One region of the Gardnerella sp. C0026F2 genome, then DNA from elsewhere that is predicted to be linked to it. Evidence: riboswitches for the same ligand, from Rfam matches in the RefSeq annotation. Region 1 holds a riboswitch; each other region holds the start of a gene.
The links. Region 1 has a riboswitch for thiamine pyrophosphate ahead of thiC (phosphomethylpyrimidine synthase ThiC). Riboswitches for the same ligand answer to the same signal wherever they lie in the genome.

Region 1 (3,226 bases):
GGATGATCCGCGCCCTTCATTGGCTTATGCGTGCGACCGCGCCATTCTTTAGAAGCTTTGCCTCGCTTAATTGCGCGCTTGCCATCGTCTTGAAGATTGCGCCTGCGTCCTTCGTACTCTACAACGTCACCGCGGTCGCGAATCCAGTCAAGGCGAAGCGGAGCCAAGCCTTCCTTCGGATCGCACTTTGGACCTTCAGTATTGTAATCCTTAAAAGGCGGGTTAGGGCCTACGCCAGGAGTGTCAGAAAGCTTAATTTCTGTATAAGGAACTTCCAAATCGTAAGAACCATATTCATACTCAAAATGAACTGGAGTTGTTTTGCGAATATGAGCTTTATCGCGCTGAGTGCAACCGCGAGCTGCAATGTCAACTCGCTGTTGTTTAGCTAATTTCGCAGCATCCTTTGCTTCTTTAGCGTTAATAAAAGTTGGTTTCTTTTCTTGAGTTTCTGAAGATTTTGATTCAGAATTTTCAGAAACTATTACTCGCTTAGCATAGCCGTGCTTTTCTTCTCCACGAACAGCTTTCCAATGTTCAACAAACTCACGCATAGTTGATTCCGGTGTTTCTGAAGAATACAGTGCTTCAGAAACGAACCATCCTGCAGCCTTAGTGTGAGCGATCATATCGATATCGTCGATCGCAGTTCTTCCGCCAACCAGAACTGGGAAATCACTTGCTGAACAAATCGTATTAATTTTCGCTTCGTCCAGCGTTGTGTGGTTTGCTTCCAACTCGTAAGCAGCAGTAGTACTTTCGTACCCTTCTTCAGGATTATGCATTGCTGTTACGCAAATGTAATCAATGCAACCATCTGGAAGTTCGTTTATTACTTTAACTAAGCTTTCTGTTTCAACAGATAAGCCGATTACAGCATCTTCGCCAAGAAGTGCGCGAGCCTCTCTAGGCTCCATGTCGCTTTGTGCTAAATGCACTCCATCAACTTTGATGCTTTGATTGCGAGCTTGCCAAACGACATCAACACGTTCATCGATAACAAAAGTTACAGAATCGCATTTGTTATTGTCTTCGATGATTTGTGCAATATCTCGTGCAATAGTAGTGATTTCTTTAGCGTTTTCATTGTTGCAATGAAGACGAATGAAAGTCGCTCCAGCGCGCAAAGCATCATCGACGATATCGGTAAGCGGACGATTATTACAAGCTTGTGGGTCTGCAATAAAGCAGGCGCTTAGATTAAATTGATTACGCATTGATGCGTACGGATAATTCGATGTCATACTAAAATCGTTGCTCCCTACGTTGTATTAACTAACAGGTTCGAAGGGTTAGGCAAACTAATACCATCTCAGCCTTCTTTCGAAAGCACCCCCGCAAAAATGTTGTGACCTCTGTATTTTACACGAGTACGTGCACTTAATAAGTAAAAGGTATGTTGCAATAAAAGATTGCAATTAAAAATAAAACTGTCTGAACGATTATTTCGCGCAGACAGTTAGATTAGTTTTAATATATTTGTATTTTCTTTAGCGTTCGTGATGATTGATTGCGCGTGAAATAAAATCTCCCAAGCTTTGCACAATCTGTACGAGAATAATACAAAGAATAACAGCAACTGTCATCACATCATATTGATAACGCTGGTATCCGTATCGTATTGCAATATCTCCGAGTCCGCCTGCGCCAACTGTTCCAGCCATTGCTGAGAATCCAAAAAGCGTAATAAAGGTAAGTGCAGCTCCGCGAATTAGCGAAGGCAAAGCTTCCCACAGCAATACTTTGCAAACAATTTGTAATTTGCTTGCTCCAAAGCTTTGTGCTGCTTCGATTAAGCTTCCGTCAACTTCTGCTAAAGATTGTTCAACTACTCTAGCAACGAATGGTGCAGCTGTAATTACCAGTGGCACAATAGCTCCAGGAACTCCTAAAGAAGTGCCAACTATGAGACGAGTAAAAGGAATTATTGCAACTAGCAAAATAATAAACGGCACAGAACGCACGATGTTAACAATCCAGCCTAGAACTGCGTTAATTGGAGCGTTAGGGCAAATGCCTTTTTTGTTTGTTGTAATGAGAAGTACGCCAACTGGAAGTCCAATAAGGTATGCAAAAAGTGTTGCAACTGATGTCATTACGAGTGTGTCTTGCACGCCTTCAATAAGTAAGTCGCCGTATTCGTTAAAAAATTGTGTAGCAGCTTCTAACATTGTTATTTCACCTCATTGGTAAGCGCGTTTGTTTGTTCGTCTGTTTGTGCGTTTGTTGGCTTATTGTTAAGCTCGCTTGCAATCGTGCTTGCAATTTTAGCTCGATGATTTTCCTGTTTTTCATCTGCAATAAGAGTTCGCAAAATATCGCTTTGTGGATTTGCAAAAAGCGTATCAGTGTCACCTAATTCCACAATGCGTCCGCCATCAATCATTGCAACTCGGTCGCAAATATTTCGTGCTACAGCCAGCGAATGCGTAATAATAACAAGCGTTACGTTGAGTTCGCGGTTAATTCGGCTCAATAAATCAAGGATTTGCGCAGTAGTTGTGGAGTCAAGTGCGCTTGTTGCTTCGTCACAAAGCATAATCGACGGATTATTCGCCAATGCTCGTGCAATTGCTACGCGCTGCTGCTGTCCGCCTGAAAGCTGGCTAGGGTAGCGGTTTGCAAAATCTTTTAAACCAACTAAGTCAAGCAAGTAGTTTGCGCGTTCTTCTCGTTCCTTTTTTGCAGTGTGATTTAACTCTAATGGGAAAGTGACGTTTCGCAATACTGTACGCTGCTGGAAAAGGCTAAAATTCTGGAAAATCATGCCAATATTAGTGCGTACTTTTGCAAGTTCTTTATCTTTTACTTCGCTAATATCATTTCCGTCAATAATAATTTTGCCAGAAGTTGGTCGCTCAAGCAGATTCATGCAACGAACTAGCGAAGACTTTCCTGCACCAGAAGAACCAAGGATTCCGAATACTTCTCCCGATTCAATAGTCAGATTAATGTCGTGTAATGCTTCATTCGCTTTGCTACCTTTGCCGTAGCTTTTGTGAAGATGTTCGATCTGAATCATGCTTTTCCTTAACAGATTATTGCTTTCTGTGTGAAATATACTTTGTTACTAACTAGAGTTACTAACTAGCGTCATTAACTAGATTATTGACTAGCACGCACATTACGTATATTACACGCTTATAAAATAATGCCGCAAAGCATACACGAAGCATACACATGCGGCATTAGGTGGCTACATTGTGAGTATTTTTTAGAAGACAGG
Region 2 (3,226 bases), 140 kb from region 1:
TCGCAACTTTGCTCAAAAATAAAAAAAGATACGAAAGGATGTCGTACCCGTGGTGGTGCGCCCCTTCGTATCAGCCTCTTATTCGTGAATAAGCGTTGTACTCTCATTCGATATTCACTTTTCTTCGCTGCGATTAATTAAGCAGTGAAGTTTGCATCGTATATGCTTTTTGTGTCCTTCCTAGATTTCTATTTCTTTGTTTTTCGTTATCTTTTTAGTTGGTTTTTTAGTTAGTCCTCATAAGCCAAACTATGCAGAGCATCTCGTAAAAGCTTTACTCCGTGAACAGCGTCTTGTGGATCTGTGTACTCTTCTGGAGCGTGACTAATACCATCTTTTGAAGGAACGAAAATCATTCCGGATTTTACAAACGGAGCAAAAATTTGCGTATCTTGACCAGCACCTGAATGCATGACTCTGTATGCATAACCTTGCTTATTAGCTTGATCTTTCAAAAGATTAATAATATCGTCGCTAAGTGGTGTAGGATCGTCAGACATCCACTTATCAATCTGCGCTGTAATGCCATAAGACTTAGCAGTTTCGTGAATATCTTCGTCGAGTTCCTGCAAGAATTTATCAAGAAAAGCTTTATCTGTATGACGGCAGTTCATTGAAAAAGTAACTTCTCCAGGAACAATATTTACTTGATTTGGAACCACGCTGATTCTACCGAAAGTAAGTACCAGTGGGTCGCCTGCTTGCTTGGCTTTGTCAAGATTCTTGGCGATTATATGAGACATGCAATCTACTGCATCGTGCCTGTAGGACATCATTGTTGTGCCAGCGTGATTTTGTACGCCTTTAAGATGAATATCCCAACGATGCTGACCGGCAATGCTGGTGATAATACCTAAATCTTCGTGATTGCTGTAAAGCGTTGGTCCCTGCTCAATGTGTAGCTCAATCCAGGCTTCAAGATTTGCGAACTTAGGTTGAGTTGTTTGATAATTGAACCCAGCTTCACGCATTGCTGTTTCGAAAGGAACACCTTCACTGTCGCAAATATTTTCTACGTCCTCTTTTTTGGCTAGTCCGAAGAAATTCTTTGAACCCCAGAATACGTATGGGAAACGTGAGCCTTCCTCTTCTGCTAAGCAGATAATGCGAAGACTTTTCTTTGGCTTTCCATATCTAGTGAGTAAATTCTTAATTGCTAAATAGGCTGCAACTATTCCAAGTTGGCCGTCAAAACGACCTCCTCTTGAAACTGTGTCAATATGCGATCCACAAGCTATTATGCTTTCTGGCTTTTCGCATCCTTCAACAGTTGCAATTAGGTTTCCAACTTGGTCGAATTCTACAGTCATACCGAGTTTTTCAAATCGTTGACGAAGAGCAAAAAGAGCCTGTTTCCAAGATTTTGTGTAAAGAGGTCGAGTAACTCCTTGTTCTCCTGGTTTTTCTGTGAATCCTGCAAGCCAGCTTATGGCTGATTCTATAGTTTCAGCACTTATGCTGCTATCAATCATGTGCAGTATTCCTCCTCACTTGTGCAAGTTTTCCCAAAAGTGACATTCAGGCGGATATTTTTTTGGTTTTGGTGTTTGGTTTTTAGTTTTTTAGTTGTTTTTTTTTAATTTTTTTTTTTTAATTGTTTAGTTGATACTCGTGTAATTGCTACTACTTTGTGGCAATGCAAGATATCACGAAAATCGTGATAGAAAGAAATCACTTACTGTAATTGCTCCCTACGCATGTCTTAACAAAACAGGTTCAAAGGGTGTTTCTCAACTGTTTCCAGTACCCCTGCAATTTTCACTTGTACTCGGATGAGTATAGCACGATATTAAATGAACTCAAAATGAACATTAGCATGTGTGTTTCTGTGAAGAAATGATTGATTGCTTGCTTTGCTGGTTGGTTGGTTGACTGACTGACTGACTGGTTGGTTGACTGCTATGAGATATTGCTTCCATTTGTGGTTGTATGTATGTTCGGCTGCAAAAAATTTTCATATGTAAGTTAGGAAATAAAAAATAGCCGGATAACAAAAAACGCAGTGCTTCTACACTGCGAACATATTGTGGGTGATATAGGAATCGAACCTATGACCCCTTCCGTGTGAAGGAAGTGCGCTAGCCGCTGCGCCAATCACCCAAAATTTTTTAATTATGCGTGAAAGGCAATCCTTTCGAGTGGGCGATACAAGGTTCGAACTTGTGACCCCTTCCGTGTCAGGGAAGTGCGCTACCACTGCGCCAACCGCCCAGGTTGTTTATTAAGCTTGAAGCTTAATCGAGGTGGGTACGAGAGTCGAACTCATCTATACGGCTTTGCAGGCCGCTGCCTAACCGCTTGGCTAACCCACCGTAAGGTCGAATAACTCATCGGACCTAGAGCGGACAACGGGACTCGAACCCGCGGTCTCAACCTTGGCAAGGTTGCGCTTTACCAACTAAGCTATGTCCGCAATGCAACTTTACTGAACAATGTCAGCGCCGAAGCACGAGTAACTACTATACCCGAAATATTCTCAAATGCAAGCCCTCGCCTATTTTGGCGTGTCGTTTGGTGTGCTATTTGGCGTGTTTTTCAGTGTGTCTGTTGGTGTGTCATATATTCTATTCGGCGAAGGTGTGCCAAAATTGTTGCGTTAAGGAAACAGTTTTGATACGCGCTTATTGCGTATGATAAATCTATCTAAACAATAACAAGAATATGGGTGACCCTTTGCGTATAAGGAAGGTGCTCATATGATAGAATCAAGTTGAGAGCTGGGGCTCCCCTTACCCTTGACCCTTCACGGGGTAGGTTTGGGGGAATGACCAGCTCTTTGGGTTATATGCCAAAAAGTGTAGTTATAGGTAAAAATTTATTCTTTATTCATCTGGGGAATGGACTTTACGCGGTACACCTAAATCGTCTGCTATATCGTCATAGACATCTCCACATTCATAAGGATCTAGCAAATTATAGGCTTCGATTAACAATTCTTTAGGCGCGCTCTTGTGCATCCATGCTTCTACTAAATAAATATCAATTGCAACTGACGGTTCTCCTGCTCCAATAGCATCATTAGCAAATGCTTTTCCAACTTCACTCATATACGGCTCAGCATAGGAACGAAGTTTTTCAGCCATGTCATAACAAAGTTTCATCATATCCATTAGCTTTTCACTCCTCTCTTATCTTCCACATCATTATATGCAGTAACAACACGCTAAGCTCTTTCTTTTTGATAAACGCACTTCTAGGATAGCATCATCTTATGTGGGAAAGACTT
Region 3 (3,226 bases), 290 kb from region 1:
TTCTTCTGCGCTTGCTACGAAAATTGGGCTGGCTTTGCGCGAGGGAAAGAATTTGAGCGATCACGATACTGTACTTCGCGCGCTTGAATGGTCAACGGCGTGGCTTCGAGAGGCGATTGCTGCCGGAAGTGAATTGCATGTTGGGCGCGGAGACGAGCGCGGGCATGGACCGGTAAACCACTCCGTGCGTATCCTTCAGCAAACTAAGTGATACTCGCGCAGCGCGCAATCTGCGTGAGTAACGAAAAACGGCAGAAACTGTGCAGCTGTGTACAGTTTCTGCCGCCTACGCGTTATGCTGCGCTCAAGCTAGCTTTACTCAGTAATCACGCTTTTAAGCTCGCGCGCAACTTTCCCAGCATCCTCAGCGCACATAAGTGCCGACACTGTGCAAACTCCATCAAGCTCAAGGTCGCGAATAGGGAACACTGTGTTCTCGTGAATTCCGCCAATTACCAACGTTTTTACGCCCATAGAGTGCGCAACTTTCGCAACTTCGTTCACGCCTTCAACTCCCAGCGGCGGCACGTCGTGCGCTTTCGTATGCGTTTCAAAAGCGGCACCAATGCCAATAACATCCGGCAGTGGAACGTCGTTTTCTTTGCACTCGCGATAAGCTTTCTCCATCAAATCCGGTCGAGCGCAAGAAAGCCCAACCATCCACTCTGCTGGCATCGCCTTTCGCGCCTCAACAAACGGCGTATCCTTTTGCCCAACGTGTAAGTTGAAACCAAGCTGAGCTGCGCAATCAACATGATCGTCTATGAACACAGGCACATCGCCGTGGCCGGAATCAATAAGCGCGTGACGCAACTTCTTCGCCTTTGCTGAAATTTCAGCGTCGTCGGAATACTTATCGCGCAATTGCACAACTGTAACTCCGCCTTCAACTGACTCTACTGCAACTTCTTCTTCCGGGCGATTTCCCATGCGCGGATCCGTTACTAAATACAGTGTCCAATCAACAGGCTCCACCGTAAACTCAATATTTGTCAAACTAAACATGTCGTTTACGCTAAGAGTTGAAAGCGCATCCATCCACAGTGTGCGGAAAGTGCCTGGAGCTGTGGTTTGGCGAGCTGCCCAAGTTCCAGCCGCTGCTGCGTGCACGTGCGCTGCAACAGTTGCCGCGAGCGGACGTTCCGGGTTTGCGCCAACGTATGCTGCAACTAACGCTCCCAAAGCGCATCCAGTTCCAACTACTTTGGTCATAGCTTTGTGTCCACCTGTTACGCGAGCTAAACATCCGTGAGCGTAAATCGCGTCTTTTTCTCCGGAAATTGCCACTACGGATCCGTATTTTTTAGCTAATTCGCGAGCAGCTTGAAGCGCGTCGTTTACGTTATCGTGAGAATCTACGCCTTTTCCATTGCTTTCTTTGCCTGCAAGTGCCATTATTTCGGAAGCGTTTGCACGAATTACAGTAGGGTGGTGCTTAATAATTTCGCGTATAAAGCGCGCGCGTGGAGCAAGTGCTGGAACGCCGATTCCAACCGGGTCAAGCACCCACGGAGTATTGGCTTTTTCGCATCCTTCAACGGCTGCGCGCATGTATTCGGAAGTTTCTGGCTGATGGAATGTGCCAACGTTTATGAGCACACCTGTGGCAATTTGCGCGACTGCATGCGCTTCTTCTGGATCGGTTACCATAATTGGCGATGCTCCTGCAGCGAGCAGTGCGTTGGCTGTAATGTCTTGCACGATTACGTTCGTGATGCAATGGGTGAGTGGCTGCTGCGTGCGCACGCGTTCGATGCATTGACGCACGTCGTTAAGGAACATGCGTCGGCGTGCGCGTACAGAGAAGCATGTGTCGACTTGCGTTGTTGAGCTTGTGCAGTATTCGTTTGCTTCGTTGCAGTTATTTGTTTTTTCAGTGTTGCATGTTGTCATAATGTTTCCCTTCGCTAGCACTATCTAGATCAGGTTTTACGGATGTAATCTCAGCGCTTGACTTCACAATTTGTTGCAATTGCGCACTCCGAACCATCCTTCGACTATATCTTTTGTTCATGACTTACGCTCTTTTGCGCTATTGTCTCATTTTGCTTGTTTCGCAGCACTTGCAGGAATCTACAAAAATCGCGCCGCATTTTTGCAACTTCTTCTACATATTTTCGCTTGCAACTGTGTAAACATAAATATAGTAAATAATAAGTAGATTATAGAAGTTACGAAAGCGAGATAACATGGCAAACGATTCCATGCAAGAACAAAAGACTCCGCTCACCGCGCGCGAATACGCGACGCGCACAGCAATACGCGCAATTGCAATCATCGCATCTGTTTATGGCATGGCTGCTTCGTGGGAAGGCTTGATGACCTTCACTTATTTTACGAATCTTTCTAACCTTATGATTTGCGTAGCTCTTGCTGGATCGCTTTTGCTTGATACGGCTGCGTTTATGCGTGCTCGTAATTCTGCATGTTCCGCCGCGCAGCAAGATTCCGCAGCATCTTGCGCATGGTTCGACTCAAAATCCAACGCTTGGTACATTTTCAAATTCATGATGACCATCTCAATTGCTGTCACATTCACTTTGTACCTGTGTTTCTTAGCACCTACCAATAAGCTTGGTTTCGTTGGCGCTTATATGAATAACGGATGCAGCAGCCTTTGCGTTCACGCAGTTGCGCCGCTTCTTGCAATCGCTGATTTTGTGCTTTTTGATTATCGTTTCCGCTCTACTCGCGCACATTTGTATGTTTCTACTGTTCCGCCTCTTGCTTATGTTGCTTATGCTGCTATGCTTAGCGAGTTTGCTGGTGTTCGTTGGGGTGTTCATGCAATGCGCGCGCCTTATAATTTCCTCAATTATGGCGCTCCTGCCGGCTGGTTCGGCTTTGCACCGCAAACTTTTAATGCCACTACTTTGGGCGTTGGAGTTGCGTATTTGTTAATTGTGTTTACTCTTATTTTTATTGGTGTCGGCAGTGTATTTCTTGCTCTTAAGGATGCTCGCGCTCGTGCAATATTAAAAGAATAGTATTGTTGCGCGCCACTATTGCCTAATTGCTAGAATTAAGCGTATGAGTGAGGATATTGCATTACAAGCATTATTTGACGGTACGTTACGCAATTCTTCTGGCAATGTGACTAATACGTTGCTTGTGTACGGTGCGCCGAATACTGGTAAAACGCAGTTTGCTGTGCGCGCAGCAATTTCCGGCTATAAGCGTTGGTCGCATAATGTTACTGCGATGGCTGTGCAAAATCGTGTTCTTG

Region 2: another riboswitch for thiamine pyrophosphate. It lies ahead of AC1EK3_RS01760 (hydantoinase/carbamoylase family amidase); the one in region 1 lies ahead of thiC (phosphomethylpyrimidine synthase ThiC).
Region 3: another riboswitch for thiamine pyrophosphate. It lies ahead of thiM (hydroxyethylthiazole kinase); the one in region 1 lies ahead of thiC (phosphomethylpyrimidine synthase ThiC).

What each region holds. Positions count from the first base shown of each region.
Region 1 covers NZ_JBWPWR010000001.1:336,704-339,929, forward strand. The annotation lists gene thiC (phosphomethylpyrimidine synthase ThiC) at 1-1,244, opposite strand, end outside; TPP riboswitch at 1,242-1,347, opposite strand; gene AC1EK3_RS01185 (methionine ABC transporter permease) at 1,491-2,171, opposite strand; gene AC1EK3_RS01190 (methionine ABC transporter ATP-binding protein) at 2,174-3,022, opposite strand; gene AC1EK3_RS01195 (MetQ/NlpA family ABC transporter substrate-binding protein) at 3,215-3,226, opposite strand, start outside.
Region 2 covers NZ_JBWPWR010000001.1:476,354-479,579, forward strand. The annotation lists gene AC1EK3_RS01760 (hydantoinase/carbamoylase family amidase) at 231-1,472, opposite strand; TPP riboswitch at 1,672-1,761, opposite strand; tRNA gene AC1EK3_RS01765 (tRNA-Val) at 2,028-2,100, opposite strand; tRNA gene AC1EK3_RS01770 (tRNA-Val) at 2,140-2,211, opposite strand; tRNA gene AC1EK3_RS01775 (tRNA-Cys) at 2,242-2,312, opposite strand; tRNA gene AC1EK3_RS01780 (tRNA-Gly) at 2,341-2,413, opposite strand; gene AC1EK3_RS01785 (hypothetical protein) at 2,823-3,110, opposite strand.
Region 3 covers NZ_JBWPWR010000001.1:47,467-50,692, forward strand. The annotation lists gene thiD (bifunctional hydroxymethylpyrimidine kinase/phosphomethylpyrimidine kinase) at 1-211, shown strand, start outside; gene thiM (hydroxyethylthiazole kinase) at 316-1,893, opposite strand; TPP riboswitch at 1,883-1,994, opposite strand; gene AC1EK3_RS00145 (hypothetical protein) at 2,190-2,987, shown strand; gene AC1EK3_RS00150 (PD-(D/E)XK nuclease family protein) at 3,031-3,226, shown strand, end outside.